4 regions of the Streptomyces griseobrunneus genome follow, and region 2 is predicted to be linked to each of the others. Evidence: riboswitches for the same ligand, from Rfam matches in the RefSeq annotation. Region 2 holds a riboswitch; each other region holds the start of a gene.
The links. Region 2 has a riboswitch for cobalamin ahead of ACK8N7_RS34405 (ABC transporter substrate-binding protein). Riboswitches for the same ligand answer to the same signal wherever they lie in the genome.
Positions count from the first base shown of each region.

Region 1: another riboswitch for cobalamin. It lies ahead of ACK8N7_RS23320 (ABC transporter substrate-binding protein); the one in region 2 lies ahead of ACK8N7_RS34405 (ABC transporter substrate-binding protein).
Region 3: another riboswitch for cobalamin. It lies ahead of metE (5-methyltetrahydropteroyltriglutamate--homocysteine S-methyltransferase); the one in region 2 lies ahead of ACK8N7_RS34405 (ABC transporter substrate-binding protein).
Region 4: another riboswitch for cobalamin. It lies ahead of ACK8N7_RS10980 (ribonucleoside-diphosphate reductase subunit alpha); the one in region 2 lies ahead of ACK8N7_RS34405 (ABC transporter substrate-binding protein).

Region 1 covers NZ_CP177080.1:5,120,213-5,127,793, forward strand. The annotation lists gene ACK8N7_RS23290 (isochorismatase family protein) at 1-369, opposite strand, end outside; gene ACK8N7_RS23295 (nicotinate phosphoribosyltransferase) at 539-1,867, opposite strand; gene clpS (ATP-dependent Clp protease adapter ClpS) at 1,947-2,264, shown strand; gene ACK8N7_RS23305 (DUF2017 domain-containing protein) at 2,317-2,928, shown strand; gene ACK8N7_RS23310 (amino acid permease) at 3,262-4,707, shown strand; gene ACK8N7_RS23315 (M67 family metallopeptidase) at 4,891-5,313, shown strand; cobalamin riboswitch at 5,367-5,516, shown strand; gene ACK8N7_RS23320 (ABC transporter substrate-binding protein) at 5,555-6,550, shown strand; gene ACK8N7_RS23325 (FecCD family ABC transporter permease) at 6,547-7,581, shown strand, end outside.
Region 2 covers NZ_CP177080.1:7,541,642-7,549,222, reverse strand. The annotation lists gene ACK8N7_RS34410 (FecCD family ABC transporter permease) at 1-811, opposite strand, end outside; gene ACK8N7_RS34405 (ABC transporter substrate-binding protein) at 808-1,857, opposite strand; cobalamin riboswitch at 1,920-2,106, opposite strand; gene ACK8N7_RS34400 (beta-ketoacyl-[acyl-carrier-protein] synthase family protein) at 2,203-3,426, opposite strand; gene ACK8N7_RS34395 (acyl carrier protein) at 3,423-3,704, opposite strand; gene ACK8N7_RS34390 (acyl-CoA dehydrogenase family protein) at 3,825-5,837, opposite strand; gene ACK8N7_RS34385 (beta-ketoacyl-[acyl-carrier-protein] synthase family protein) at 5,912-7,168, opposite strand; gene ACK8N7_RS34380 (beta-ketoacyl-ACP synthase 3) at 7,152-7,581, opposite strand, start outside.
Region 3 covers NZ_CP177081.1:20,661-28,241, reverse strand. The annotation lists gene cobF (precorrin-6A synthase (deacetylating)) at 1-614, shown strand, start outside; gene ACK8N7_RS37500 (hypothetical protein) at 709-906, opposite strand; cobalamin riboswitch at 1,356-1,570, shown strand; gene metE (5-methyltetrahydropteroyltriglutamate--homocysteine S-methyltransferase) at 1,731-4,055, shown strand; gene ACK8N7_RS37490 (pyridoxal phosphate-dependent decarboxylase family protein) at 4,311-5,822, shown strand; gene ACK8N7_RS37485 (lysine N(6)-hydroxylase/L-ornithine N(5)-oxygenase family protein) at 5,860-7,242, shown strand; gene ACK8N7_RS37480 (electron transfer flavoprotein subunit alpha/FixB family protein) at 7,303-7,581, opposite strand, start outside.
Region 4 covers NZ_CP177080.1:2,511,418-2,518,998, reverse strand. The annotation lists gene def (peptide deformylase) at 1-608, shown strand, start outside; gene ACK8N7_RS10995 (GlxA family transcriptional regulator) at 631-1,608, opposite strand; gene ACK8N7_RS10990 (hypothetical protein) at 1,690-1,899, shown strand; gene ACK8N7_RS10985 (ribonucleotide-diphosphate reductase subunit beta) at 1,896-2,912, opposite strand; gene ACK8N7_RS10980 (ribonucleoside-diphosphate reductase subunit alpha) at 2,912-5,326, opposite strand; cobalamin riboswitch at 5,462-5,584, opposite strand; gene ACK8N7_RS10975 (YbdD/YjiX family protein) at 5,776-5,979, opposite strand; gene ACK8N7_RS10970 (carbon starvation CstA family protein) at 5,976-7,581, opposite strand, start outside.

The DNA of each region.
Region 1 (7,581 bases), 2.4 Mb from region 2:
GGCGAGACCGGTCCCGTTCTCGTCGGAGCCCTCGAAACCGCTGTACGCGGCCGAGTAGGCGCCCTTGTCGAAGACGGTGTCGATGGCCCCGGAGGCGACGGCGGGCGCGAAGTTCGGGTGGAAGCCGACGCCCTCCGTACCGGCGACGCAGTGCACCGGCCAGGAGTGCTCGAAGTCCGGGGTGTCGGAGAAGTGGTCGCCGGGGTCGACATGGTGGTCCCGGGTGGCGACCACGTGCCGGTAGCCGGGCTGGGCCTCACCGATGAGATCGGTGATGGCGGCGGCGACGTCGGCACCACCCGCCACCGCGAGGCTGCCGCCCTCGCAGAAGTCGTTCTGAACGTCCACGACGATCAATGCGCGGTGCATGGCGGGTGTCCTTAGGTGGGGGAGAGAGCGGTCATGGTCCGGCGTTCACGGGGATGCAACGAGCGTAGAGACTGGGGGCTGACAATCAACCCCTACCCCGTCCCGGCCCGTCCGGCGTTTGAGGACGGAACCCTCGCGGCGGGGCCCCCGCACCTTCCGAGGCCCGGCCTCACACGTACTCCGTCCCGATCACCGGCTCCCCACGGGACAACTGCATCGCCGACATCGGCAACCCCGCCCGCGCCACGACATGCCGCTCCCGGGCCGCCTCCAGAGGCTCCCGCGCGACGACCTCCCCGCCCCGCACCAGCTCCACCAGCAGCTCCCGCCCGGCCAGCTCCTCCGGCACGGGCCCGGTGCCGATCACCTCGGCCTCGGCGGCACCGTCCTCGTCCGCCCGGCGCGCGGCCCACTTGCGACCGCCCTTCGACGACTTCGCCCCGAGCGACTTCTTCGCCACCGGCACCAGCGGAGCATCCGGCTCCGCCGACCCGGCCCGGGCCACCAGCTTGTAGACCATCGAGCACGTGGGGTGCCCGCTCCCGGTGACCAGCTGCGTGCCGACCCCGTACGCGTCCACCGGCGCGGCCGCCAGCGAGGCGATCGCGTACTCGTCCAGGTCCGAGGTCACCACGATCTTCGTGCCCGTCGCCCCCAGCTCGTCCAGCTGCTGCCGCACCCGGTGCGCGACCAGCAGCAGGTCGCCCGAGTCGATCCGTACGGCTCCCAGCTCGGGCCCCGCGATCTCCACCGCCGCCCGCACCGCCTCGGTCACGTCGTACGTGTCGACCAGCAGCGTCGTGCCCCGCCCCAGCGAGTCCACCTGCGCCCGGAACGCGTCCCGCTCGGTGTCGTGCAGCAGGGTGAAGGCGTGCGCGCTGGTCCCCACGGTCGGGATCCCGTAGCGGAATCCGGCCGCCAGGTCGGAGGTGGCGTCGAACCCGCCGACGTACGCCGCACGCGCCGACGCCACCGCCGACAGCTCGTGCGTCCGCCGCGCCCCCATCTCGATCAGCCGGCGGCCCCCCGCGGCGGCCGACATCCGCGAGGCGGCGGCCGCGATCGCGGAGTCGTGGTTGAGGATGGAGAGGATCACCGTCTCCAGCAGCACGCACTCGGCGAAGGAGCCCTCCACCCGCAGGACCGGCGAGCCCGGGAAGTACACCTCGCCCTCCGGGTAGCCCCAGATGTCGCCGCTGAAGCGGTAGCCCGCCAGCCATTGCAGGGTCGGCTCGTCCACGATGTGCTGCTGGCGCAGGAAGCCGATCATCTCGTCGTCGAAGTGGAAGTTCTCCACCGCGTCCAGCACCCGCCCGGTGCCCGCGACGACTCCGTACCGCCGCCCCTCGGGCAGTCGGCGGGTGAACGCCTCGAAGACCGAGTGCCGGTCGGCGGTGCCCGCCTTGAGGGCCGCCTGCACCATGGTCAGCTCGTACTGGTCGGTGAAGAGCGCGGTCGACGGAACGCCGACCCGTCGCCCGAGGTCCGCTGAGTTCATGGCTGGGATGCTACCCCCTATTCGTCAAAGTGACGAGATGTGGGGTCCGTTTGTGCGTGGGGACCGCCCGGGTGGCAGCATGGGACAGGTGAGCGTTGCTACCCCCGTAGAGATCGAACGTCCTGATTCGGCCGAGGAGACCTTCGCGGTCCCCGAGCCGGACGTCCCGTGGGTCACGCTCGTCCACAACGACCCGGTCAATCTCATGAGCTATGTGGCCTATGTCTTCCAGGCCTACTTCGGCTACCCCAAGGACAAGGCGCACAAGCTGATGCTCGACGTGCACCAGAAGGGCCGCGCCGTCGTCTCCAGCGGGAGCCGCGAGGAGATGGAGCGCGACGTCCAGGCCATGCACGGCTACGGGCTGTGGGCCACCCTCACCCAGGACCGCAACTAGGGCTTCGCCCGCCCCCGCCACCTGCCCCGTTCGACCCACCATCGGAGAATCCATGGCCGGCCATTTCGAGGCCACCCCGGGCGGCGGCGCGGCCGTCGCGCTCGACGAGGTCGAGATCTCGATCCTGCGCTCCCTCGCCGTGCAGCTGCTCGAACTGCTCGGCCCGGGCGACACGCCCGCCGAGGGCGAGGACCCGCTCGCCGCGCTCTTCACCGAGGGCCCCAGCAAGCCGCCGTCCGACCCGGCCCTGGCCCGGCTCTTCCCGGACGCGTACGGGGGGCCCGACGGGCCCGCCCCGCAGGAGAAGTCCGAGGAGGAGCTGCGGGAACTGTCCGCCGAGTTCCGCCGCTTCACCGAGAACGACCTGCGCTCCCGCAAGCGTGAGGACGCCCTCGCCGTCGTCCGGACCCTGGACGCCCTCTCGCCCGCCGGGGGCGGCGGAGCCGTACTCGTCCTCACCGCCGACGAGTGCCGCTCCTGGCTCGGCTCGCTCAACGACCTGCGGCTCACCATCGGCACCCGGCTGGAGGTCTCCGACGAGGACGAGGGCGAGGAAGGCTCTCTCTACCGGCTCCCCGACAGCGATCCGCGCAAGCCCATGGTGATGGCCTACCTGTGGCTCGGGGCCCTCCAGGAAACGCTCGTCGAATCACTGATGCCGTAATCCGCCGGCTGTCCCTCCGCAGAGCCGGGAAAGACATCCTGTTCGCTCAACGGACGCTCAGATCCGGGTAACGATCCCCCCAAGTCATTGATGGCATTCATGGGGGATGGGGTTCCTTGTCCCCTTTTGCCTGTGGGGTGCGCCACAGAATGTCCCGTGGTGTCCTGTGACGGCCGTGATAAATCTTCACGATCGCCCGGGGACGCCACCCCTGTTCCCGGGGCCGCCACAAGCCGGCCGAACGCCGGTGGCACTCCATCCATATCCGGGGGGATCAGGACCTGATCCGCAGCCTTGCAGGCGCGGATCGGCGTGGAGAAAGGCGCACCACACATGACATCGGCACAGGTCGACGAGGGACAGGCCGACAAGGGAAGGCCCGGCGCGGAAGCCGGAGAGGCCGAGACCGGTGGCGAGGGGTACCAGCGCGGTCTGGGAGCTCGTCAGATCCAGATGATCGCCATCGGCGGAGCCATCGGTACCGGGCTCTTCCTCGGCGCGGGCAAAGCGATCGACCGGGCCGGGCCCAGCCTCATCCTGGCCTACGTCCTCGCGGGCCTGGTCATCTTCTTCATCATGCGGGCCCTGGGCGAACTCCTCATGTACCGCCCGGTTTCCGGCTCCTTCTCGGAGTACGCCCGCGAATTCATCGGACCGTTCTTCGGATTCGTGACCGGCTGGACGTACTGGCTGTTCTGGGTCGTCACCGGAATCACCGAAGTCACCGCCGCAGCCACCTATATGACGTACTGGTGGGACATTCCGCAGTGGCTGTCCGCACTCGTCTTCACCGTCATTCTGTACGGCGCCAACCTGATCTCCGTGAAGCTCTTCGGTGAGCTGGAGTTCTGGTTCTCGATGGTCAAGGTCACCGCGATCGTCGGCATGATCCTCATCTGCGCCGGCGTCCTGACCCTCGGCTTCTCCGACGTGGGCGACACCGCGACCGTCTCCAACCTCTGGAACGACGGCGGGTTCTTCCCCAACGGCGTCGGCGGCATGCTCATGACGCTCCAGATCGTCATGTTCGCCTTCCTCGCCGTCGAACTCGTCGGCGTCACCGCCGGTGAGTCCAAGGACCCCAAGACCGTGCTGCCCAAGGCCATCAACACCGTGCCGTGGCGCATCGCCGTCTTCTACGTCGGCGCGCTGATCATGATCCTGTCGGTCGTGCCGTGGTCCACCTTCAAGCCGGGCGTCTCGCCGTTCGTGAAGGCCTTCGAGGAGATGGGGCTCAGCGTCGGCGCCGCCATCGTCAACTTCGTCGTCCTGACCGCGGCGCTCTCCTCCTGCAACTCCGGCATGTACTCCACCGGCCGTATGCTCCGCGACCTGGCCCTGAACGGACAGGGCCCGCGCGCCTTCACCAAACTGACGAAGAACGGCCTGCCGCTCACCGGCACCACCTTCTCCGCCGCCCTGATGCTCGTCGGCGTCTGGATCAACTACCAGTGGCCGGGCGAGGCGTTCAACTACGTCGTCTCCTTCGCGACCATCTCCGGCATGTGGGCCTGGATCATGATCCTGTTCAGCCAGATCCGCTACCGCCGCCTGGCCGATCAGGGCGTGCTCCCGCAGTCCTCGTTCAAGGCCCCGGGCGCCCCGTACACCAGTTGGTTCGCGCTCGCCTTCATCGGCATGGTCATCGTGATGATGGCGGTCGACAAGGACGCCAGGATCTCGCTCTACTGCGCCCCGATCTGGGCGCTCCTCCTCGGCGTCTCCTACCTGGTGCTCAAGTCGCGCAACCCGGAGAACAACGCCTTCGTCAAGCGCTGACCCGAGGGCGGGCCCGGGTCACCGGCCCCCCTCCGCCAACCTGAGGGCGGGCCCGGTCTCCCCGGCCCACGACCACCCTCCTCCCGGACCGCCCCGGCCACCCCCACGGCCCCGGCGTCCACCATGCGGCCCTCTCCGTACCACCCACCGGTACGCAGAGGGCCGCATGCCTATCCTGGCGCCATGCTGACCATCACCCAGGCGCTCCACGACCAGATCGTCGCCCACTCCCGCGCCGACCACCCCGACGAGGCGTGCGGCGTGGTGGCGGGCCCGGCCGGAACGGGGCGCCCCGAGCGCTTCATCCCGATGCTCAACGCCGCCCGCTCGCCCACGTTCTACGAGTTCGACTCCGGCGACCTCCTCAAGCTCTACCGAGAGATGGACGACCGAGACGAGGAGCCCGTGGTCATCTACCACTCGCACACGGCGACCGAGGCCTACCCCTCCCGCACCGACGTGACGTACGCCAACGAGCCCGGCGCCCACTACGTCCTGGTCTCCACCGCCGACACCGACGGCGCCGGCCCCTTCCAGTTCCGCTCGTACCGCATCGTGGACGGCGAGATCACCGAGGAAGACGTGCAGGTCGTCGAGGCGTACTGAGGACTGCCGGCCTCTCCGGGGCCCTGCGGAGCCGCCGCCCGGGTCTGGCACACTGCCCCCAGAACCCATCAAGGCAGCAGGAACCAGGAAGCCGGTGCGAATCCGGCACGGTCCCGCCACTGTGACCGGGCCCCCTCCCGTACGGACTGACGTACCGGAGGGCGGCCCGGAAGCCAGGAACTGGCCCGCCGCCTTCTCGCATCGACCAGGGGACGCGGAAATCCCCCGGAGAGGCCCCGCCATGTCCCGGCGCACCCCCGCGCTCATAGCCGCCGCCGTGCTGCTCCCGCTCGCCCTCACCGCCTGCTCCACCCCGGAGGGCGACGAGCCCACCGGGAACAAGGCCGCGGCGAAGAGCGACGGCTTCCCGTACACCGTCACCAACTGCGGTGTCACCACGACCTTCAAGGCCCCGCCGAAGCGCGTGGTCACCATGAACCAGCACGTCACCGAGATCATGCTGGAACTGGGCCTGGCCAAGTCCCTCGTCGGCACCGCCTACCTCGACGACAAGGTCCTGCCGAAGTACGAGAAGGACTACGCGTCCGTCCCGGTCATCGCCAAGGAGTACCCCTCCTACGAGCAGGTCCTCGCCACCAGCCCCGACTTCGTCTACGGCGGCTACAGCAGCGCCTTCACCTCGGGCGACGGCCGAGGCCGCGAGGCCTTCAAGAAGTCCGGCATCGAGACCCGGCTCAACACCGAGAGCTGCGCCAAGGCCGACACCCCGATGGAGACCCTCTACGAGGAGGTCCGCGAGGTCGGCCGCACCTTCGGCGTCACCGACCGCGCCGAGGCCTGGATCAAGCAGGCCAAGGCCGGCAACGCCGCCACCGCCGAGAAGCTGAAGGACCTGAAGCCGCTCTCCGTCTTCGTCTACGACAGCGGCGACAAGACCGCCTTCACCGCGGGCGGCAAGGGCATCGGCAACGAGCTGATCAAGCGCGCCGGCGGCACCAACATCTTCGCCGACCTCGACAAGTCCTTCGGCGACGCCTCCTGGGAGAACGTGGTCGCCCGCAAGCCCGAGGCGATCGTGATCTACGACTACGGCTCCACCACCGTCGAACAGAAGAAGAAGCGCCTCCTGAGCGACCCGGCCCTCGCCGACGTGCCCGCCATCAAGAACAAGCGGTTCGCGGTCATGCCGCTCTCCGACGCGGTCCTCGGCGTCCGCGTCCCCGCCGCTGTCGAGAAGCTCGCGGCGCAGCTCCACCCGGCGGCCACCACCCCGTGACCTGCCGCACCCCCGCACCGCGGCGGCTGCTGCGCTACACCCTGGTGGTCGGCGTCCTCGCCGTACTCCTCGCAGCCGCCGTGGTCGCCGCCCTCGCCCTCGGCTCCGTCCGCATCCCGCCCGGCCAGGTGCTCGACATCCTGACCGGGCGGGCGGAGGCGAGCCCCTTCCGCACGATCGTCCTGGACGTCCGGCTGCCCCGGGTCCTGCTCGGGATCGTCGTCGGCGCCGGACTCGCCGTCATCGGCACCGTCCTCCAGGCCCTCGTCCGTAACCAGCTCGCCGACCCGTTCCTCCTCGGCGTCTCCTCCGGCGCCTCCACCGGCGCGGTCCTGGTGATCGTCCTCGGCATCGGCGCCACCCTCGCCACCACCGTCACGATCCCCGCCGCCGCCTTCGCCGGCGCGCTGCTCTCGCTGCTGCTCGTCTACACCCTGGCGCGCGGCGGAGGCGGCCTCACCACCAACCGGCTCGTCCTCGCCGGGGTCGCCGTCTCCTACATCCTCTCCGCCCTGACCAGCCTGATCCTGGTCACCTCCGCCCGCGCCGACCACCTCCAGGAAGTCCTCTACTGGACCCTCGGCGGCCTCGGCGCGGCCCGCTGGGACATGCTCGCGCTCCCCACCATCGCCCTGGTCGCCGGCACGGGCGTACTCCTCACCCTGGCCCGGCCGCTCGACCTGCTCCTTGTGGGGGAGGAGGGCGCGACCGTGCTGGGCCTGGACACCGCCCGCTTCCGGGCCGCCGTCTTCGTCCTCGCCTCGCTGATGACCGGGGCGCTCGTCGCGTACAGCGGAGCCATCGGCTTCGTCGGGCTGATGGTCCCGCACATGGCCCGGATGGCGGTCGGCGCCTCGCACCGCGCGCTGCTCCCGGTGGCCGCGCTCGGCGGGGCGGTGTTCCTGGTCCTCGCGGACCTGGCCGCCCGTACCCTCGCGGCCCCGCAGGACATCCCGGTCGGCGTGCTCACGGCCCTCACCGGCGGCCCGTTCTTCCTGTGGATGCTGCGCCGCCGCCCCGAGGGAGCGCCC
Region 2 (7,581 bases):
ACAGCAGCACGATCCGGGTGCGGGCGACATTGACGCCGAGCGCGGCGGCGGCGTCCTGCCCGAAGGCGAAGGCGTCGAGCGTACGGGCGTGGGCCAGGCAGATCACCAGGCAGCCGGCGAGGACGGCGGTGCAGAGGGCGACCTCGCTCCAGCCGACGCCGCTGAGCGAGCCGAGGAGCCAGAACAGCACTCCGCGGGTCTGCTCGGCGTCGGCGGAGGTCATGACGACGAAGGAGGTCAGGGCGGAGAAGAGCTGCATCGCTGCGACTCCGGAGAGCACCACCCGGTCGGTGGTGGCACCGAGGGTGTGGCTGAGGAGCATGACCAGGGCGAACGAGCAGATGGCCCCGGCGAAGGCCCCGGCCGACAGCGACACCGCTCCCCCGCCGACGCCGAGGACGACCACGACGACCGCCCCGGTGGAGGCCCCGGAGGAGACGCCGAGCACGAAGGGGTCGGCGAGCGGGTTGCGCAGCAGGGACTGCATCACCGTGCCGCACACCGCGAGCCCGGCGCCGCACACGGCGGCGAGCAGGGTGCGGGGCATGCGCAGGTTCCAGATGATGCCGTCCCGGATCGGGCTCAGCTCCGATGCGCCGAAGCCGAGGTGGGAGGCGACGGCGGACCAGACGTCGGGGACGGAGATCCGGGCGGGCCCGATCGTGACGGCGACGGCGACGGAGAGCAGCAGGAGCAGGAGCCCGCCGGTCCAGAGCAGCACCGCGACCGGGCCGCCGCTCCGTACCGGGCCCGGCGCCGCCGGTGCCTTCAGCTCCGCGGTCTCCCGCACCGCCGGGTTGCCGCCGCTCACCCCGTGAGCCCGAAGTCGCGCAGCCCGGCGGCGACGCGCTCCAGTCCCTCGACCGTCCGGATGGTGGGGTTCATGGCCTGGCCGCTGAGCAGCACGTACCGGCGGTTCCTGACGGCGTCCATGGTCTTCGTGACCGGGTTGGACTCCAGGAACTCGATCTTCTTCCCGGCGCTCTCGGCCGTCTGCATCGTGCGGCTCAGGTCGCCGATGACCAGGACGTCGGGGTTGCGGTCGGCGACGGTCTCCCAGCTGATCTGGGGCCATTCGTCGTGGGTGTCGTCGAAGACGTTCCTCGCGCCGAGTTCGCGGGTGATGACGCCGGGGGCGCCGCAGCAGCCCGCGAGGTAGGGGGCCTTGGAGTCGGAGAACCAGTAGAGGAGGGAGGCGTTCGAGGCGTCGATGCCGTCGGTGGCCTTCGCCACCCGGGCCCGGAGCTTCTTCACCAGGGCGTCGCCGCGCTCGGGAACGCCGAACACCTGGGCCAGTTCGTGGACTTCGATGTAGACGCTGTCCATGGTGAGGGGCTCGGTACGGGCTCCGTCGCCGCCGCCGCTGTTGTCCTTGCCGATGCAGTCGGCGGGCGAGATGTAGGTGGGGACGCCCAGCTTCTCGAACTGTTCGCGGGGGGCGACACCGCCCCTGGCGAGGGTGGAGGCGAAGGAGGCGCTGAGGAAGTCGGGCTCCTTGTCGAGGACCTTCTCCGAGGAGGGCCGGTTGTCGGAGATGCGCTCGACGCCCGCGTTGGCCTTCTCCAGGCCCTTCATGACCGGGTCGCTCCAGGTCGCGGTTCCCGCGATCCGGTCGGCGAGGCCGAGGGAGAGCAGGATCTCGGTCGAGCCCTGGTCGACCGAGACGGCCCGCTGGGGCGCTGCCTTCACGGTGACGGTTCGCCCGCAGTTCTTGAGGGTGAGCGGGAAGCCGTCGGCCTTGTCGCCGCCGTCGGCGGACGGGGTGGTGGACCCGCCGCCGCAGGCCGTGAGCAGGACGAGTCCCGCCGCGAACAGGGCGGCGGTGCGTATCGGGGCAGGGGTGGCCTTGGACAGCACGGAGGACCTCGGTGTCTCTGGGCCCAGCCGCGGAGCCCGTCGTACGGTTCCCGTGCCCCCGGTGCGGGGCGCGGGTGCCAGCAGGTCTTCGGACTCGGGTTCGTCCGGGCGGGACGCCTTCCCGGAACACTCCCGTGCTCCAGTGGCCGTGGCCCCGCCCGTCCCCCTCACCGCTGCGCGTCAGTTCCGGTCTCGCACCGGATTCCCTGACCCCGTCGCTGGGGTTCGACTGGCCCCGGCAAGCTATCACGGGTCTTCGCGCAGCTCAGAGCCGGTGCGCGTACCGGTCCCTGCCGGGCCGGTGCGGCGCGGGATCGTCCCGCCGCCCCGGCCCGGCCGCCCCTTTTACGGAGCCTGCAGGGCGATCACCGCGTTCTGTCCGCCGAACCCGAAGGAGTGGCTGACGGCCCGTCGTACGGGCAGCTCACGCGGGATCTTGGTGACGCAGTCGATGGCGAACCCGGGGTCGGGGGCGTCCAGGTTCGCGATCGGCGGGACGATGCCGTGCTGGAGCGTCAGGACGGTCAGCCCCGCCTCGATGGCACCGGCCGCCCCCATGCAGTGGCCCAGGACGCCCTTGGGGGCGGTGACGGGCGGCCGGTGCGGGTAGGCCCGGCCGATGAGGGCGGCTTCCGTCGCGTCGTTGAGGGGGGTCGAGGTCCCGTGCGCGTTGACGTGGTCGACGTCCTCGGCCCGCCAGCCCGCATCGGCCAGCGCCGCGTCCACGGCGGCCTGGGCGACCGCCCCGGAGGGGTGCGGGCTGGTGGGGTGGTGGGCGTCGGTCGTGGCGCCGGTGCCGGCCAGCAGCGCACGGGGGACCGCTCCCCTGGCGCGGGCGTCCTCGGCCCGCTCCAGGACCATGATCGCGGCGCCTTCGCCCATGACGAGCCCGGCCCGGTCGGCGGCGAAGGGGCGGCAGAGACGGGCGGGGTCCCCGTCCCGCAGCGCCGCCGCGCCCGAGCGGGCGAAGCCGGTCATGGCGACCGGGAAGACGATCGACTCGGTGGCTCCGGCGATCGCGATGTCGCACTGTCCGAGCGCCAGCATGTCGCGGGCCACCGAGAGGGCGGTCACCCCGGAGGAACACGCGGTGCACGGTGCCAGGCTGGGGCCCGTGGCCTTCATCTGGATCGCGATCTCGGCCGCGGGCATGCTCGGGATGGTGAGCAGGATGCCCGAGGGCGAGGTGGCCTCGGGGCCGCGCCGCTCCAGGGCGACGGCCTGTTCGGTGAGTCCGGCGGATCCCCCGCTGCTGGTGCCGACGACGACGGCGACGCGGGCGCCGTCCCAGCGGGCGGGGTCGAGCCCGGCGTCGGTCACCGCCTCCCGGGCGGCGAGGACGGCGAGCTTGACGTACCGGCCCATGCGGAAGGCGCTGCGGCCGCCGACCGCCTCGTCCAGGTCGATGCCGGTGACCGTACAGGCGAAGTCGATGGCGCAGCCGTGCAGTTCGGGGACGGTGCGCGCGAAGGACTCGCCGCGGCAGACCCCGTCCCAGGTGGTGTCGGTGGTGTGGCCGGCCGGGGTGATCATCCCCAGACCGGTGACGGCGATGGCGGGTCGGTTCATCGGGTGTTGCTCACCGGCACCGAACCGACTGCCGCCTCGCCGCCGACGGCCGCGTCGATGAACGCGGAGATGTCGGCGAGCGTGGCGTCCTTGTAGAGCTTCTCGGAGTCGGCGGCGACGCCCAGGGTCTCCTTGATGATGACGGCGAACTCGGCGACCGCCAGGGAGTCCATCTCCAGGCTGTCCATCGTGGACTCCGGCAGGATTTCGACTGCGGGCACCTTGAACGTCTCGGTCAGCACCTCGGTGATCTTCGGGTGGATGGTCTGGGTCTTCACGGTGTTTCCTCTCATCGACAGCTGGTCGGCAGCTCTTCGGCGGCTCGTCGGCAGCTTCACGAATGGCGGGTGGTTGAACGTAACCCCACCGCCCGATGTAACTGGATGACGATCTTCCGGTTACGCCTTGGGGCGAACCGATTCGTCTACGCTCACCTGCGGCTTCTCGAACCATCGGGAGAGCACGGACGTGGTTCCCCAGTACGCGAGCAGCACTCCGCGGGTACCGAGCGCCGCCACCTTCTCGCGCAGCGGACGCCGTTTGCTGCCACAGACGGGCCGCCGGAAATCCGCTGTGCGGCTCCCGGCCCCGGCCCTGCGGTGCCGGTGCCAGGACCCCTCCGGGTCGTCGTAGGCGTCCGCGTAACCGGGTCCGGCGATCGGCCAGTCCGACATCAGGCGTTCCGGCAGCGCGAACGACTTCACCAGGGCGGGGGCGTGCCGGGCCACGGTCGCGATGAGCCGCTCCACCGCGTCGGGCAGCAAGGACACCTGTTCGGCGGTCAGCCGTCCGGTGGCCAGCAGGTCACCGCTGTTGCGGGCGACCCACTGGAGGGCGAAAAGACGGTGCAGTTCGGTCAGCCGCTCACGGGCCGGCCCCTCGGACAGGGCGGCGGTGGACTGCGCGTACGCCTCGCTCGCCTGCCGGTAGCCGTACGCCTCCACCCCGCGCAGCGCAGGACCCGATGCGGCGTTCCACCGGCCGAGCGGGTCACCGGCCGGGGCGGCGCTGATCCGCTCCCGGGCGCGGTCGAACCAGATGTCCTCCACCGCCGCGAGCAGCCGGCCAAGGAACCGGGGATCGTCCAGCTCGCCGGGGTCCTCCTCCGGTTCCTCCTCCCGGAGCGTGGCGCTGAACAGCATCTCGGCGGCGGCCTTGGCGTGGACGGCGAGGTTGTCGCCCTCGGCGGTGATCGCACCCTCGATGCCGGTGAACAGCTCGGTCATGCCGTTGTTCTCCAGCAGTCCCTGCGCCCCGCACCGCTCCCGGCACTCGACGATGACCTCCCGGGCCCGCCAGGTGATCCACCCCTTGGCGACGGCGACCAGCCGCTCGGCCTCGTCCCGGTCGGGGGCGGGGGCGGACTCCCAGCGGTCCAGGGCCCTGCGGTGGAGGAGGCTCATCGCGAAGACGGTGGCCATCGCCCCGGCCAGCGGGCCGTGGTGGGTGCGATGGGCGTAGACCGGCACCCGCTGCGCGCCCCGCGATCCGGAGACCAGCCGGTGGCCGGCGTACCGCACGGCGATGGCGAGGGTGACCCGGGCGGAGCCGACCGCGCAGGCGCTCATGGAGAGCTTGCCGGGGGTGACGCGCCCGATGGAGAGGAGGAACCGCCTTCTGCGGTTGGCCAGTTCGCTGGTGAACCGTCCGTCCTCGCCGATCCGTCCCTGCTCCCCGGCGAGCAGGGCGTCGCGCGGGACGAAGTACCGGTCGAAGGAGGTGAGGCAGTGGTCGACCGGGGAGCCCATGCGGCCGGGCAGCCGCCGTACCCGTACGCCGGGCAGAGCGGTGAGGTCGTCGGTGAGCGGGGCGAGGAAGAGGAAGACCCCGTGGTCGGTTCCGTCGGCGAGGAGCCGGGCGGCCACCACACCGGTCTTGGGGCCCCCGGCGGGGCTGGTGTTGGGCATGAACTTCTGGGCCCCGGCGTGCGGGGTGTGCAGGACGAAGCCGTCGCGTTCACGGTCGTACGTCGCGGTCGTCTCGACGGCCGCCGCGTCGTTGCCGTGCGCCACCTCCGTACAGAGGAAGGTGCCGATGGACCGCAGCTCCAGGAAGTCCGAGAGGTCGCGCGGCGTACCGGGGTCGTGGTCGAGGAGGCTGCCGAGGAAGAGGTTGTAGTGGATGCCCGCGACGGTGGTCAGCGCCGGGTCGACGGGTCCGAGCCATTCGTGCAGGGCGGCCAGCGCGCGGGGGTCCGCGGCCAGCCTCGCGCCGCTGTCGAGCGTGTCGTTGAGGATGCGCAGGCGGTGGTAGGAGAGGGCGAGCCGCTCGTCTGGGGTGCCGCCACCGGAGCGCCGAAACGGTTCTGTTGTGAGCAGTCGCCGCCAGAATCCGTGCTCCTGGCGGAAGTTGTCGCCGTAGAGGACTCGGGTGAGCAGATCGCTGGTGGACGGCTGGGCCGGTTCATGCATGGATACGGTCACGACAGAGTAACGATCAAGGAACGGCGAGGACACCCCTCGCCGTCCCGAACGGCCCTGTTGGGTCAGGTGCGTTGGAAGGCGAGCGCCACGTTGTGCCCACCGAAGCCGAAGGAGTGGCTCACCGCCCGCTCGACCCGCTGGTGGCGGGGTTCCTTCACCACGCAGTCGAGCGGGAAGGCGTCGGGGAGGGAGTCCAGATTGGCGATCGGCGGGATGAGGGAGCGTTCCAGCGTCAGGACGGTGGCGACCGCCTCGATCGCGCCCGCCGCCGCGAGGGTGTGGCCGATGACGCCCTTGGGGGCGGTGACCGGCGGGCGGTGCGGGAAGAGCCGGGAGATGAGGGTGGTCTCCATGGCGTCGTTGAGGGGGGTGGAGGTGCCGTGGGCATTGATGTGGTCGACATCGCGCGGCGCCCAGCCCGCCTGGTCGAGGGCCGACTGCACCGCGCGCTGGGCGCCGCGACCGTCGGGGGCCGGGGCGGTGGGGTGGTGGGCGTCCGTGCTGGACCCGGCCCCGGTGAGCAGGGCCCGCGCCCGGCCGCCCCGAGCGCGGGCCGTCTCCTCGCGCTCCAGGACGAGCATGGCGGCACCCTCACCGATCACGAAGCCGTCCCGGTCGGCGGCGAACGGCCGGGACGCGCCCGCCGGATCGGCGGTACGGGTGGAGAGCGCGCCCATCCGGGCGAAGGCGGTCACCACCAGCGGGGTCAGCACCGACTCGGCGCCCCCGGCAACCACCACGTCACAACTGCCGCCGAGCAGCAGATCGCGGGCGACGGCGACGGCGGTGGCCCCGGAGGCGCAGGCGGTGGCGGGGGCGAGGCTCGGGCCGCCCGCCTTCAGGGCGATGGCGACCTCGCCCGCCGCCGCGTTGGGGATCATCATCGGGACGAGCAGCGGGGAGACGGCCTCGGGGCCCGAGGCCGCCAGCTTGGCGGCGTTGTCCACGAGGACGGAGACGCCCCCGACGCCGACGCCGAGCACCACGCCGACCCGGCCGCCGTCCCACACCGCCGGGTCGAGACCGGCGTCGGCGACAGCCTGCCGGGCCGCGACGACGGCCAGTTTCACGAACCGGGCCATCCGCCACACCGAGCGGCCGCCGACCGCCTCGTCCAGGTCGATGGAGTCGACCGGGCAGGCGAAGTCGACCGGGAGACCGGCCAGTTCCTCGCAGTGCCGGGCGGTGGAGTGCCCGGAGCACAGCCCCTCCCAGAAGCTGTGCTCGTCAGCCCCTGCGGGTGTCACCAGGCCGACCCCCGTCACCGCGATGGCGGTGCCTGCGCCGGCTCCGGTGCCCTGATCAGCGGACTGCGACATGCTGTGTTCCTTCCGTAGAATCCGTGGAAATGGTCTGCGGGGTCCCCGGCCAGCGAAGGGCCGCCGAACCCCAGGTCAATCCGCCCCCGAACGCGGTGAGCAGCACCCGGTCCCCGCGGCGCAGCACCCCGCGCCCCGCCGCGTCGGCCAGGGCGAGGGGGATGGAGGCGGCGCCGGTGTTGCCGACCCGCTCCAGATGGGTGACGCAGCGCTGCGGCCCGATGCCGACCCGGTCCGCGACGGCGCGCAGGATCCGGGCGTTGGCCTGGTGCGGCACGAAGTGGTCGACCTCGGCCGGGTCCCAGCCCACCCGCTCCAGCAGCGTCCGGCACGAGCCGGTCATCCGTTCGACGGCGTGCTGGTAGACGGTGCCGCCCTGCATGCGGAAGTACGCGTCCTGCGGTGCCGGTGGT
Region 3 (7,581 bases), on a different replicon from region 2:
GGCGGGACCGGACCCAGGACGACCGCGGTCGCTACACCTCGGCGGTGCACGACTGGCGCCACCGCCGCGCCGACACCTGCGAACGCCTGATCACCGAGGAGCTGGCACCGGGGGAGTGCGGGGCCTTCCTTGTGTGGGGCGACCCGTCCCTGTACGACAGCACCCTGGCGATCCTGGAGGACATCCGTGCCCGGGGCACGGTGGAATTCGGCCATGAGGTGATCCCCGGGATCAGCAGCGTCTCCGCGCTCGCCGCCCGCCACCGCATCACCCTGAACCAGGTCGGCCGCCCCATCCACATCACCCCCGGCAGGCGGCTCGCCGAGGGGTTCCCGGACGACGACGGCGACATCGTGGTGATGCTCGACGGCCACGAGAGCTTCACCCATCTGACCGGCAGGGACCTGTGGATCTACTGGGGCGCCTACATCGGCACCCCCGACGAACTCCTGGTCTCCGGCCCCCTGGACGAGGTCGCCGAGCGGATCAGCCAGGTGCGCGCCGAGGCCCGCGAACGGCACGGCTGGATCATGGACACCTATCTGCTGCGCCACCGGCCGGACGGCCCGGAGGGCGCGGACGCCGCGCACCGCGCAGGCGGTACGGCCGGCTGAGGCCCCGGCCCGCGAGCAGGGGCTCCGGACAGGGGCGGCGGATCGCGTCGTGGCGCGGGCGGCCGCCGCACCTCGTCGCCGGGCCGGCCGGAGGTCAGCTCCGGGACTCGTGCGCCCGGATCACTCCGAGCCCGTGGCCGAGGCTCGGGCACTCGGCGGTCAGGTCGTCCCCCCGCACCAGATAGTCGTGCACGCGCCCGTCGGCGGGCCGCTCGACGGCCCGGTACAGGGTGCCGTTCACCGTGATAGTCCAGTCGTCGCCGTCCTGGGCCCACCCGACTGTCTTCTTCATATTCGCGCTTCCCTCACTCGTCGCCACCGCGGGTCGGCGGCCGTGTATTGGCAAGAAGAACGGCCTGTGACGCTCTGTGGTTCCGGCTCGCCTACGCCATTCGGTTACATCTGGGTCACCATGCCCGCACGACCTGACCGGAAGTCAGCGAACCGGCGACGAAAGGCGGAACAGGGCGGGGAGGGCCGACACGTGCTGCCTGCCCGGGGCCGGATCTTGCCAGGCTGCCGATCCGGTCCCGGGCAGTGAGTGCGGGAGCGCCCGCTCCGCGCCCCCGCACCCACCATTCGGCGCCGCCCGCCGGGCCGGATTGGTGCGCGGACCGATCCGACGCCCTCAGTCACCCGTTCGGAGGACGTTCCACGGCAGTACGGAACTTGCCCGGAGGCCGTGTCTCACATCGCCGTCCGAAGTGTGAACAACGGTGTGCGCCGGGCGGTCGTCCCCTTAGGCTGACCGGTGCAGCTGGTTCGCCCTGTCCGCCAGGCAGGGTGTCGTAAGAGGGAACCCGGTGGGAATCCGGGACTGCCCCGCAGCGGTGAGTGGGAACGACCGCCGTCATACGCACTGGGCCCGGCCGGGTCTGGGAAGCGACGGCCAGTAGGTGTCTGCCCCGGCAGGCGTGCCCGCGAGTCCGAAGACCTGCCCGTTGCCCGCACGCGACCGTTCGCGTGCGGAGTTCCCGGTGACCTCGTGGGCGGGTCGGCGTACCTTCGGGTGGACGGACACGGTCGATGTGTCGCGTATCCGCCCGATTCGTCATCCCTTCGCGTCCGCGTCCCGTCCCGGGATCAGCTGGAGACATGCTCGCGAAGGAGAGTCACGTGACAGCGAAGCCCGCAGCCGCGGCAGCACGGGCCACCGTGTACGGCTACCCCCGCCAGGGTCAGAACCGTGAACTGAAGAAGGCCATCGAGGGCTACTGGAAGGGCCGCGTCGACGCGGACACCCTCCGGCAGACCGCCGCCGAACTGCGCAGCGGAACCTGGCAGCAGCTCGCCGAGGCCGGAGTCCACGAAGTGCCGACCGGTGATTTCTCGTACTACGACCACGTCCTGGACACCAGTGTGATGGTCGGCGCTGTCCCCGAGCGGCACCGCGAGGCCGTCCGCACCGACGCCCTCGACGGCTACTTCGCCATGGCCCGCGGTACGCAGGACGTGGCGCCGCTCGAAATGACGAAGTGGTTCGACACCAACTACCACTACCTGGTGCCCGAGTTGGGCCCGGACACGGTGTTCACCGCCGACTCCGCCAAGCAGGTCGCCGAACTCAAGGAAGCCCTCGCGCTGGGCCACACCCCGCGTCCGGTCCTCGTCGGCCCCGTCACCTACCTCCTGCTCGCCAAGGCGGCCCCCGGTGTGGCCGCCGACTTCGAGCCGCTGACCCTGCTGGAACGGCTCCTCCCGGTGTACGCCGAGGTCCTCGCCGACCTCCGGGCCGCGGGCGCCGAATGGGTACAGCTGGACGAGCCCGCCCTCGTCCAGGACCGGACCCCGGCCGAGCTGAACGCCGCCGCCCGCGCCTACCGCGAGCTCGGCGGCCTCACCGACCGGTCCAAGCTGCTGGTCGCCTCCTACTTCGGGCGGCTCGGCGAGGCGCTGCCGGTGCTGGCCAAGTCCCCGGTCGAGGGACTCGCGCTGGACTTCACCGAGTCGGGCGCCGGGAACCTCGCCGACCTCGCGGCGGCGGGCGGACTGCCCGGCAAGCGGCTGGTCGCGGGCGTCGTCAACGGCCGCAACATCTGGATCAACGACTACGAGAAGTCCCTCGCCACCCTCGGCACCCTCCTCGGCCTCGCCGACGACGTCGACGTCTCCGCCTCCAGCTCCCTCCTGCACGTCCCGCTGGACGCCGGAGCCGAGCACGACATCGACCCGCAGATCGCCCGCTGGCTCGCCTTCGCCAAGCAGAAGACCCAGGAGATCGTCGTCCTGGCGCGCGGCTTGTCCGGCGGCACCGACGCCATCACCGCCGAACTCGCCGCCAACCGGGCCGACCTGGCCTCCCGCGCCGACGCCGTCATCACCCGCGACCCGGCAGTCCGGGCCCGTACGGCGGCCATCACCGACGCCGACGGCCGCCGCTCCCAGCCGTACACCGAGCGCTCCGCCGCCCAGCGCGCCCACCTCGGTCTGCCGCTGCTGCCGACCACCACGATCGGCTCGTTCCCGCAGACCACCGAACTGCGCACCGCCCGTGCGGACCTGCGGGCCGGCCGCATCGACGAGGCCGGGTACGAGGAGCGCATCAAGGACGAGATCCGCGAGGTGCTCTCCTTCCAGGAGAAGGCCGGGATCGACGTCCTGGTGCACGGCGAGCCCGAACGCAACGACATGGTGCAGTACTTCGCGGAGCAGCTCACCGGCTACCTCGCCACCCAGCACGGCTGGGTGCAGTCCTACGGCACCCGCTACGTCCGGCCGCCGGTCCTGGCCGGGGACATCTCGCGCCCCGAGCCGATGACGGTGCGCTGGACGACGTACGCGCAGTCGCTGACCGAGCGCCCCGTCAAGGGCATGCTCACCGGCCCGGTCACCATGCTCGCCTGGTCCTTCGTCCGCGACGACCAGCCGCTCGGCGAGACCGCCCGCCAGGTGGCCCTGGCCCTGCGCGACGAGGTCACCGACCTCGAGGCGAACGGCACTTCGGTGATCCAGGTCGACGAGCCCGCGCTCCGCGAAACATTGCCGCTGCGGGCCGCCGAGCACGCCGCGTACCTGGAGTGGGCGACGGAGTCCTTCCGGCTCGCCACCGCCGGGGTGCGGCCGGACACCCAGATCCACACCCACATGTGCTACGCGGAGTTCGGCGACATCGTCCAGGCCATCGACGACCTCGACGCCGACGTCATCAGCCTGGAGGCCGCCCGCTCGCACATGCAGGTCGCCCGCGAACTGGCCGCCCACGGCTACCCCCGTGAGGCCGGACCCGGCGTCTACGACATCCACTCCCCGCGCATCCCGAGCGTCGAGGAGGCGGCGGCCCTGCTGCGCAAGGGGCTTGAGGCCATCCCGGCGGCACGACTGTGGGTGAACCCCGACTGCGGCCTGAAGACCCGGGGGTGGCCCGAGACCCGGACCTCCCTGGAGAACCTGGTCGCCGCCGCGCGGGAGATCCGCGCGGAGCTGCCAACCGAAGCGGCGTGATCCGGCCCGGTGCGGGAGCGGCGACCGCCGCTCCCGCACCGGGACATCCGTTCTGCGGGCCGGTTCTCCCGACCCGGTTCTGGGGCAGGCCGGTTCGGAGGCCCGGCCGGCCGGAGTGCGTTCTTCCCCAGCGGTGGAGTTAGGTTAGCCTAACCAGCGAATCCCGGTTGTGGATCATGCACTTCGATCGAAGGGCTTCGCCATGGAGCGTGCTCAGGGCCTGCTGTCCGCCGAAATCCCCCTGGGGCGTGCGGTGTGAGCGCCGGTACGGGAGCCTCTCTCGCGGGCGGTGTGCACGGCCCGGGCCACCTGCGCGCCCTGACCGCGGTCGTCCTGGACACCCTGGAGTCCGCCGCCCGGACCCGGGGCGGACCGATCCCCGCCGGAGGACCGGACGCCGTGGCCCGGCGGACCGGCGCCCTGTGCGCCCCGGTACTCCCCGAGGAGGGCATCGGCGCCGAGGCCGCGCTCGGGGACCTGGTGCGCGCGGTCGCCGAGGGGGCCGCCGACCCGGCCGACCCCGCGTGCGTCGCCCACCTGCACTGCCCGCCGCTCGCCGTGGCGGTCGCGGCGGAGCTGGCTGCGGCGGCCCTCAACCCCTCCATGGACTCCTGGGACCAGGCGCCCGCCGCCGGGGTGATCGAGGAGCTGACCACAGCCGCACTGGCCCGGCTCGTCCACCCGGAGGCCCCCGCGCCCGACGCCCTCATCACCAGCGGCGGCACCGAGTCCAACCTGGTCGCCCTGCTCCTCGCCCGGGAACGAGCGGCCGCGGGAGCGGACCGGCCCCTGCGGGTGGTGACCGGCGCCAACGCCCACCACAGCGTCCACCGGGCCGCCTGGACGCTCGGCCTCCCCGCCCCGGCCGTCGTCGCCTGCCACGGCGGCCGGATCGACCCCGCCGCCCTCGACCGGACCCTGGCCGGACTCGGCGGCGGACCGACCCTGGTCGTCGCCACCGCAGGGACCACCGACGAGGGGCGCATCGACCCGCTCCCCGAGATCGCCCGGATCGCGGACCGGTACGGCGCCGAGCTCCACGTCGACGCCGCGTACGGCGGGCCGCTGCTGTTCAGTGAGCGCCTGGCGCCCCGGCTCGCGGGGCTCGACCGCGCCGTCTCCGTAACCTTCGACCTGCACAAGCTCGGCTGGCAGCCGGTCGCCGCCGGGGTGCTGGCCGTCGCGGACACCGCCCTGCTCGCCCCGCTGTTCCTGCGCACCGACTACCTCAACGCCGACGACGACACCGAGGCCGGGCTCCCCGACCTGCTCGGCCGCTCGATCCGTACGACCCGGCGCCCCGACGCACTGAAGATCGCGGTCACCTTCCGGGCGCTGGGACGCCGTGGACTGAGCGAACTGGTCGAGCACTGCGTACGTACGGCGGAGGAGTTCGGCCGGGCCGTCGACGCCCGGCCCGCACTGCGCCGCCGGTGCGGCGGGATCGGGATCAGTACCGTGCTGTTCCGGCCGGTGGTGGCCGACGCGCTGGAACCGGCTGCCGGGGACGCCGTCGTCGCCGAGATCCGCCGCACGCTGCTCATGGACGGCCGGACCGTCCTCGGCCGAGCGGTGGCCGAGGACGGCGACGGGAGGCGCCGGCTCTGGCTCAAGGCCACTCTGCTGCACCCGAACGCGGCGACGGCCGAACTGGCCCCGCTGCTGGACCTGGTGACGGAGGCGGCGGAGCGGGCGGCCGCCGAAGGCGGCGATGGAGGCGGCCGGGGCGATACCGACGCCCCGGCGGCGGAAAGGCTGTCGCCATGACGTTGCCGACGCGCACGAACCCCGTGGGAGGAACCCGATGAAGCCCGGACCGCGAACCCCGCCCCTCGATCTGCTGGGGGTGGGCGCAGGGCCCTTCAACCTCTCGCTCGCCGCACTCGCCGACGGCGTGCCCGGCCTGCGCAGCGCCTTCCACGAACAGCGCACCGCCTTCCACTGGCACCCCGGGCTGCTCATCGAGGGAGCGACCCTCCAAGTTCCCTTCCTGGCCGACCTGGTGAGCCTGGTCGAGCCCACAAGCCCCTGGTGCTACCTCAACTACCTCAAGACCCGCCGCAGGCTCTTCCCGTTCTACTTCGCCGAGCGCTTCCACATCCACCGCTCCGAATTCGACAACTACCTGCGCTGGGTGAGCACCGAACTGCCCTCCACCCACTTCGGCCACCGCGTCGACGCCATCGCCTGGGACGCGGGGGAGGGCGCGTTCGCCGTCGACTCCACCCGGCTCGGCCCGGACGGCGAGACCCTCGGGAGCGGGCTCACCCACGCCCGTAACCTCGCCCTCGGCGTCGGCACCGCGCCCTACGTCCCCGAACCGCTGCGGGACCTGGCGGCGGACCCCGTACCCCTCGTCCTGCACTCCGCCGACTACCTCGCCCAGCGGGACCGGCTGCTCGCCGCCCGGCACGTCACCGTCGTCGGCTCGGGGCAGTCGGGCGCCGAAGTCCTCCTGGATCTGCTGCGGTTGCGGCCCGAGGGTGCCGAAGGGCTCACCTGGCTCGCCCGTACCCCGGCCTTCGCGCCCATGGAGTACAGCAAGATCGGCCTGGAACAGTTCACGCCGGACTACACGCGCTACTTCCACGGCCTCCCGCAGGCCACCCGGGACCGGCTGCTGCCCAGCCAGTGGCAGCTCTACAAGGGGGTCAGCGGGGACACCCTCGGGGACATCCACGACGAGCTGTACCGGCGCAGCCTCGGCGGTGACTGGCCCGATGTCACCCTCACCCCCGGCATCGAGGTCACCCGTGCCGCCACCACGGACGGCGGCCGCATCGAACTGACCGTCGAGCACGGCCAGCAGGAGTCCCGGGGCAGGCTCACCACCGACGCGGTCGTCCTCGCCACCGGGTACCGGGAGCGCCCCGTCGACACGCTGCTCGCCTCCCTGGACCCGTACATCGTCCGCGACGACGCCGGGCGCCCGCAGGTCGACGAGGCCCAACGGCTCGTCCTCGCACCGGGGATCGGCGGCTCGGTCTTCGTACAGAACGCGGAACGGCACACCCATGGGGTCGGCGCCCCCGACCTGGGCCTGGCCGCCTGGCGCTCCGCCGTCATCATCAACGCGCTGACGGGCAAGGAGACCTATCCCTTGCCGGACCGTACGGCCTTCACCACCTTCGGCATCCCGCAGGACCGGGGCGGGGTGCCGGGCCGCATAGCCGAAGAGCGGCGGTAGTACGGCTCTGGGCCGCGCGGTGTGGTCACCGTGCGGCCCAGGACGGGTGTTGCTGGGGGTTCAGCCCTTGCGGGTGTTGATGTCTTCGGTGAGCTGGGGGACGACGGTGAAGAGGTCGCCGACGACGCCGTAGTCGACGAGGTCGAAGATCGGGGCCTCGGCGTCCTTGTTGATCGCGACGATCGTCTTCGAGGTCTGCATACCGGCCCGGTGCTGGATCGCACCCGAGATACCCGAGGCGATGTACAGCTGCGGCGAGACGGACTTACCGGTCTGGCCGACCTGGGAGGTGTGGGGGTACCAGCCCGCGTCCACCGCCGCACGCGAGGCGCCCACCGC
Region 4 (7,581 bases), 5.0 Mb from region 2:
GCGTGGACGACGAGGGGTTCATCGTCGACACCGAGGACTGCGAGGCGCGCGAGGCCGCGTACCGGGAGCGCGGCACGTCGCGTCCGATCACGGTCGTGGGCAACCCGGTGCTGCACAAGGAGTGCAAGGACGTCACCGAGTTCGGCGACGAGCTGGCCCAGCTGATCGACGACATGTTCGCCAGCCAGAAGACGGCCGAGGGCGTGGGCCTGGCGGCCAACCAGATCGGCGTCGACCTCAAGGTCTTCGTCTACGACTGCCCGGACGACGACGGCAACCGGCACACCGGCGTGGTCTGCAACCCGGTCCTGGAGGAGCTGGCCCCCGAGGCGCGGGTGCTGGACGACTCCAACGAGGGCTGCCTCTCGGTCCCGACCGCGTACGCCTCCCTGGCCCGCCCCGACTACGCGGTGGTGCGCGGCCAGGACGCCCAGGGCAACCCGATCAAGGTGCGCGGCAGCGGCTACTTCGCGCGCTGCCTCCAGCACGAGACGGACCACCTCTACGGCTACCTGTACATCGACCGGCTCTCCAAGCGCGACCGCAAGGACGCGCTGCGGCAGATGGAAGAGGGCACCCCGCGCTACGAGACCGTCCCGAACGCCTGAGCACGCCCCACCCGCACCGCGCTCAGGCGACGTCGGGCACCGTGCCCGCCGGGCCCCGGAAGGTCCGGCGGTAGGCGTTCGGCGTCGTCCCGAGCGTGCGGACGAACTGGTGGCGCAGGGTCGCCGCCGTGCCGAAGCCCGTCTGCCCGGCGATCGTGTCGATCGTCCGGTCGGAGGTCTCCAGCAGATGCTGGGCCAGCAGCACCCGCTGCCGCAGCAGCCAGCGGTACGGAGTCGTCCCGGTCTCCTGCTGGAACCGGCGGGCGAAGGTGCGCGGCGACATGTGGGCCAGCGCCGCCAGCTGCTCCACCGACATCTCCCGGTCCAGGTGGTGCTCCATCCACGCCAGCGTGGAGCCGACCGTGTCGCACGCGTTCCGGGGCAGCGGGCGGCTGATGTACTGCGCCTGCCCGCCGTCCCGGTGCGGCGGCACCACCATGCGCCGGGCGATGGTGTTGGCCGCGTCCTGCCCGTACGCCTGGCGCACCAGGTGGAGGCAGGCGTCGATCCCGGCGGCGGTCCCGGCCGAGGTGATCACCGGGCCCTCGTCGACGTACAGCACGTCCGGCTCCACGATCGCCTTCGGATAGCGGCGGGCCAGCTCCGCCGCGTGGCGCCAGTGCGTCGTGCAGCGGCGGCCGTCCAGCAGGCCCGCCGCCCCGAGGACGTACGCGCCGGAGCAGACGCTCAGCACCCGCCCCCCGCGCTCCACGGCCCGGCGCAGCGCCTCAAGGACCTCTTCCGGGTACTCCCGGTCCATGAAGTGGCTGCCCGCCGGTACGGCGATGAGGTCGGCCTCCTCCAGCCGCTCCAGGCCGTGTTCGGTGCGGATGGTGAAGCCGGCGTGGGTGCGCAGCTCGGGGCCCTCGGCGGAGACCACCGCGAAGTCGTGGACGGGCAGGCCCTCCTCGCTGCGGTCCAGGCCGAAGACCTCGCTCAGCACGCCGAGTTCGAAGGGGTGGACCTCGTCCAGCAGCAGGGCGGCGACGTTTTTCAGCATGGAGCCAGTGTGGCAGGAATTTGATGCTGTGTGGCAGTGCTGCCACTGACTAAATCTCTCCAGGCGGACGAAGGTGGAGCCATGAACCTCTTCCTGGACTACCTCACCGTGACCGCCCTCTTCGCCTTCGTCGCTCTCCCGGCCGCCATCGGCTTCGTCCGCGAGCGCCGTATCGACCGCCGGCTCCGCGACGCGGAACGGGGGGAGGCGCAGCCCACGGAAACGGAAAGCGCCGCGCGACCTTATAAGGTCACGCGGCGCTCCTACCCGAAGGGTTGGGCGAAGGCCTAGAAGTCGTCGTCGAACCCGACCGAGCCCTCGACCGCCACCTGGTAGGCGGACGGGCGGCGCTCGAAGAAGTTCGTCAGCTCCTGGACGCCCTGCAGCTCCATGAAGGAGAACGGGTTCTCCGACCCGTACACCGTCGGGAAGCCGAGGCGGGCGAGCCGCTGGTCGGCGACGCACTCCAGGTACTGGCGCATCGACTCGGTGTTCATGCCCGGCAGGCCATCGCCGCACAGGTCGCGGCCGAACTGCAGCTCCGCCTCGACCGCTTCCTTCAGCATGTCGGTGACCTGCTGCTGGAGAGCGTCGTCGAAGAGCTCCGGCTCCTCCTTGCGGACGGTGTCCACGACCTCGAACGCGAAGTTCATGTGCATCGTCTCGTCACGGAACACCCAGTTGGTGCCCGTGGCGAGACCGTGCAGCAGACCGCGCGAGCGGAACCAGTACACGTACGCGAAGGCGCCGTAGAAGAACAGCCCCTCGATGCAGGCCGCGAAGCAGATCAGGTTCAGCAGGAAGCGGCGGCGGTCGGCCTTCGTCTCCAGCTGGTCGATCTTCTCGACCGAGTCCATCCACTTGAAGCAGAACTGGGCCTTCTCGCGGATCGAGGGGATCTCCTCGACCGCGTCGAACGCCGCCGCCCGGTCGTCCGGGTCGGGCAGATAGGTGTCCAGCAGCGTCAGATAGAACTGGACGTGCACGGCCTCCTCGAAGAGCTGCCGCGACAGGTACAGCCGCGCCTCGGGGGAGTTGATGTGCTTGTACAGCGTCAGCACGAGGTTGTTCGAGACGATCGAGTCACCGGTCGCGAAGAACGCCACCAGCCGGCCGATCATGTGCTGCTCACCCGGCGAAAGCTTCGCGAGGTCGGCGACGTCCGAGTGGAGGTCGACCTCCTCGACGGTCCAGGTGTTCTTGATCGCGTCCCGGTAGCGCTCGTAGAAGTCCGGGTAGCGCATGGGACGCAGGGTCAGCTCGAAGCCCGGGTCGAGCAGGTTCTTGGTGTCGTTGGTGCTCATTACTGGCAGGCCTCGCAGGACTCAGGGTTTTCCAGGGAGCAGGCGATGGCGTCCGCGTCGGGAGCCGAAGCCTGCTGTACGGGAATGGGGGCGGCGGCCGACGCCTGGCCGGACGCGGCACGGGCGATCCGGGTCGCCGGGCGCGAACGCAGGTAGTACGTCGTCTTCAGCCCCTGCTTCCAGGCGTACGCGTACATCGAGGAGAGCTTGCCGATCGTCGGCGTCTCCAGGAACAGGTTGAGCGACTGGCTCTGGTCGAGGAACGGCGTACGGGCCGCCGCCATGTCGATCAGGCCGCGCTGCGGGATCTCCCACGCGGTGCGGTACAGCGCCCGCACGTCCTCGGGGATCCAGGCGAAGCCCTGCACCGAGCCGCTCGCCTCGCGCAGCGCCTCACGGGTGCGGGCGTCCCACACGCCGAGCTTCTTGAGCTCGTTCACCAGGTAGGCGTTGACCTGGAGGAACTCACCGCTGAGCGTCTCGCGCTTGAACAGGTTGGAGACCTGCGGCTCGATGCACTCGTACACACCGGCGATCGAGGCGATCGTGGCGGTCGGGGCGATGGCTAGCAGCAGCGAGTTGCGCATGCCGGTCTTCGCGACCCGGGCGCGCAGGGTGTCCCAGCGCTCCGGCCAGTTCAGCTCGGTGTCGTAGTGGTCGGGGTGCAGCACACCGCGTGCGGCCCGGGTCTCGGACCATGCGGGCAGCGGGCCCGAACGCTCGGCGAGGTCGCAGGACGCCTCGTACGCGGCGAGCATGATGCGCTCGGAGATCTTCGTGGAGAGCGCGCGGGCCTCGGGGGAGTCGAAGGGCAGGCGCAGCTGGAAGAAGACGTCCTGGAGGCCCATCGCGCCCAGGCCGACCGGCCGCCAGCGGGAGTTGGAGCGCCCGGCCTGCTCGGTCGGGTAGAAGTTGATGTCGACGACCCGGTCCAGGAACGTCACGGCGGTACGCACGGTGGCGTCCAGGCGCTCCCAGTCGATCGAGCCGTTCGCCACGAAGGCGCCCAGGTTGACCGAGCCCAGGTTGCAGACGGCCGTCTCGCCGTCGTCCGTGACTTCGAGGATCTCCGTGCACAGGTTCGAGGAGTGCACGACCCGGCCCGGCTCGGCGGTCTGGTTCGCGGTCCGGTTGGAGGCGTCCTTGAACGTCATCCAGCCCTGGCCGGTCTGCGCGAGGGTCCGCATCATCCGGCCGTACAGCTCACGCGCCGGAATCGTCTTGCGGGCCAGGCCCTTGGCCTCGGCCGCGCGGTAGGCGGCGTCGAACTCGTCGCCCCAGAGGTCGACCAGCTCGGGGACCTCGGCGGGGGAGAACAGCGACCAGTCGGTGTCCGTGTCGACGCGGCGCATGAACTCGTCCGGGATCCAGTGCGCCAGGTTCAGGTTGTGCGTACGGCGCTGGTCCTCACCGGTGTTGTCGCGGAGCTCCAGGAACTCCTCGATGTCCGCGTGCCAGGTCTCCAGGTAGACCGCCGCCGCGCCCTTGCGGCGGCCGCCCTGGTTCACCGCCGCGACGGAGGCGTCCAGCGTCTTGAGGAACGGCACGATGCCGTTGGAGTGCCCGTTGGTGCCCCGGATCAGCGAACCACGGGCGCGGATACGGGAGTAGGAGAGGCCGATACCGCCGGCGTGCTTCGAGAGGCGCGCCACCTGGTGGTAGCGGTCGTAGATCGAGTCCAGCTCGTCCTTGGGCGAGTCCAGCAGGTAGCAGGAGGACATCTGCGGGTGCCGGGTGCCGGAGTTGAAGAGCGTGGGGGAGGAGGGGAGGTAGTCCAGTCGGCTCATCAGCCGGTAGAGCGCGGCGACCTCGTCCAGCGCCCGCACCGAGTCGTCCTCGGCCAGACCCGCGGCCACGCGCAGCATGAAGTGCTGCGGGGTCTCGATGACCTGACGGGTGAGCGGGTGGCGCAGCAGGTAACGGCTGTGCAGCGTACGGAGACCGAAGTAGCCGAAGCGGTCGTCCGCGCCCTCGGCCATGGCCTGCTCGACGAGTTCGTCGAGCGCGGCCGCGTGGAGCGCGACGAAGTCGGCGGTGCGGTCGGCGATCAGACCCTCGCGGTGGCCCACGGCGACGGAGGCGGAGAAGCGCGTGGCGCCCTGGCCGGCGGCCTCGTCCGCGATCGTGCGGGTCAGCAGCCGGGCGGCGAGTTTGGAGTACGCCGGGTCCTCGGAGATCAGCCCCGCGGCGGCCTCGGTGGCCAGCGAGCGCAGCTCGGCCTCGTCGGAGCGGGCGTTGCGCCCGCGCAGCGCGGAGGCGGCGACCCGTCCGGGGTCGGTGTCGGGCAGATCGACGGTGAGGTCGGTCAGGGTCCGCAGCAGGGCGGTCCCGGGTCCGTCGTTCGTGCCTGCTCCGGACGCGGTGGAGGCAGCGGATTCGGTGGCTGAAACCGGATCGGCGGGCGCGATGGTCACTGGGCTTTCCCTCGCTCGGCTGGGGGCCGGCGGCGAGCGGGGGAGCCGGGCAGCACGATGCCCCGAAGGGCAGCACTGCTCACGGCGTCCACCGGCCCATCCGCGAGGCCCGGACGTCTGGCGTCCGGTTCGGTCGAGCCGGACGCGCTGTCGACAGGTCTTCGGACTTCGGGTGTGCAAAAGCACACTGATCACACCGTTGCGGGACAGTTCCGGATTCGCACCGGATTCCCCTGCGGCGACAGCGAGGTCGAGCATACATGTGGGGGGCGCTCGTTGAGGAAGCCCCCACATGTTGTGTCGGCGTGAACAGATGTCGGTACGGCGGTCTGGCTTCTTCGCCCGGCTTTTTCCGTATCGGCGGCGCACGCGGGCCCTCTTGCGGGGGTGCGAAATGGGGCCGCCGCGCCCCTGGGAGGGGTGCGACGGCCCCGTTCGGCCGGTGGTGGTCAGCAGCAGCGGAAGCCCTCGCGGGGGTCCGCCTCGCGGGCGTCCGTGCGGCTGTGTTCGAAGGCGCGGCGGGTCATGACCGGCGTGCCCGGATCGTGGGACCGGGCGTGCGCCACATAGCGGTCGTACGCCGACTCGCCGGTCAGTTCACGGACGTACCAGCGGATCCGTCCCGCCACCCGCCGTACGTCCGCGCCGGTCATGTCCGGCTCCCTGTCCCCGCCGCCTCCTTGCGGATGCCTCCCTCGGGGCCGACGCCCGCGGCGGCCAGTTCGGCCTTCTCCTCCTTGGTCGCGAGGAGCGAGGCCGGGGCGACGAGCTTGGACTCGACGTACGGCGCCTCGTGGAGCCTGGCGCTCTCCGGGTCGCGGATGGCGTTGAAGCAGACCCGGCCGGCGTCCACGAGCACCACGATGATGAGGACGGCGAAGAGCGTGCACAGCACGCCGTCGACGGTGGAGTTGGTGACGACGGTCTGCATGTCGTCCATGGACTTGGCCGGCGGCAGCACCTCGCCCGCGTCGATGCCCGCCTGGTACTTGTCGCGCTGGGCGAAGAAGCCGACCTTCACGTCCGGCGAGAAGATCTTCTGCCAGCTCGCGGTGAGGGTGACCGCCACGTCCCAGGCGAGCGGGACCGCGGTGACCCACGCCCACTTCAGGCGGCCGGACTTGACGAGCAGGGTGGTGCAGACGGCCAGCGCGACGGCGGCCAGCAGCTGGTTGGCGATGCCGAAGAGCGGGAAGAGCTGGTTGATGCCGCCCAGCGGGTCGTGCACACCGACCCAGAGGAAGTAGCCCCAGCCGCCCACCACGACGGCGCTGGCGAACCAGACCCCCGGCTTCCAGCTGACCTCGCGGAACGGCTTGTAGGCGTTGCCCAGCATGTCCTGGAGCATGAAGCGCCCGACCCGGGTGCCGGCGTCCACGGTGGTGAGGATGAAGAGCGCCTCGAACATGATGGCGAAGTGGTACCAGAACGCCTTCATCGCGGTCCCGCCGATCACCGCGGAGAAGATCTCCGACATGCCGAGCGCGAACGTGGGCGCGCCGCCGGTCCGGGAGAGCAGGCTCGCCTCCTCCACGTCCTTGGCGGCCTGGGCGAGGGCATCCGGGGTGATGGTGAAGCCGAAGTTGGCGACGGCCTGGGAGGCGGACTGGACGCTGTCACCGATCACGCCGACGGGCGCGTTGATGGCGAAGTACAGGCCCGGGTCGATGATGCAGGCGGCGATCATCGCCATGATCGCCACGAACGACTCGACCAGCATGGCGCCGTAGCCGATCATCCGGATCTGCGTCTCCTTCTGGACCATCTTCGGCGTGGTGCCGGAGGAGACCAGGGAGTGGAAGCCGGAGAGCGCGCCGCAGGCGATGGTGATGAAGACGAACGGGAACATCGAGCCGGCGAAGACCGGGCCCGAGCCGCTGGTGGCGAAGTCGGTGACCGCGGGCATCTTCAGGGTCGGCAGCGCGACGACCACGCCGAGGGCCAGCAGCCCGATGGTGCCGACCTTCATGAAGGTGGAGAGGTAGTCGCGCGGGGCCAGCAGCAGCCACACGGGCAGCACGGAGGCGAGGAACCCGTACACGATCATCCAGATGACCAGTGTGCCCGGCTCCAGGGTGAAGAAGCCCGCCCAGGAGGACTCGGCGACCCAGCCGCCGGAGACGATCGCGAGCAGCAGCAGCGCGACGCCGATGAAGGAGACCTCGCTGACCTTGCCGGGCCGCAGGGTGCGCAGATAGACACCCATGAAGAGGGCGATCGGGATCGTCATGCCGATGGAGAAGACGCCCCACGGC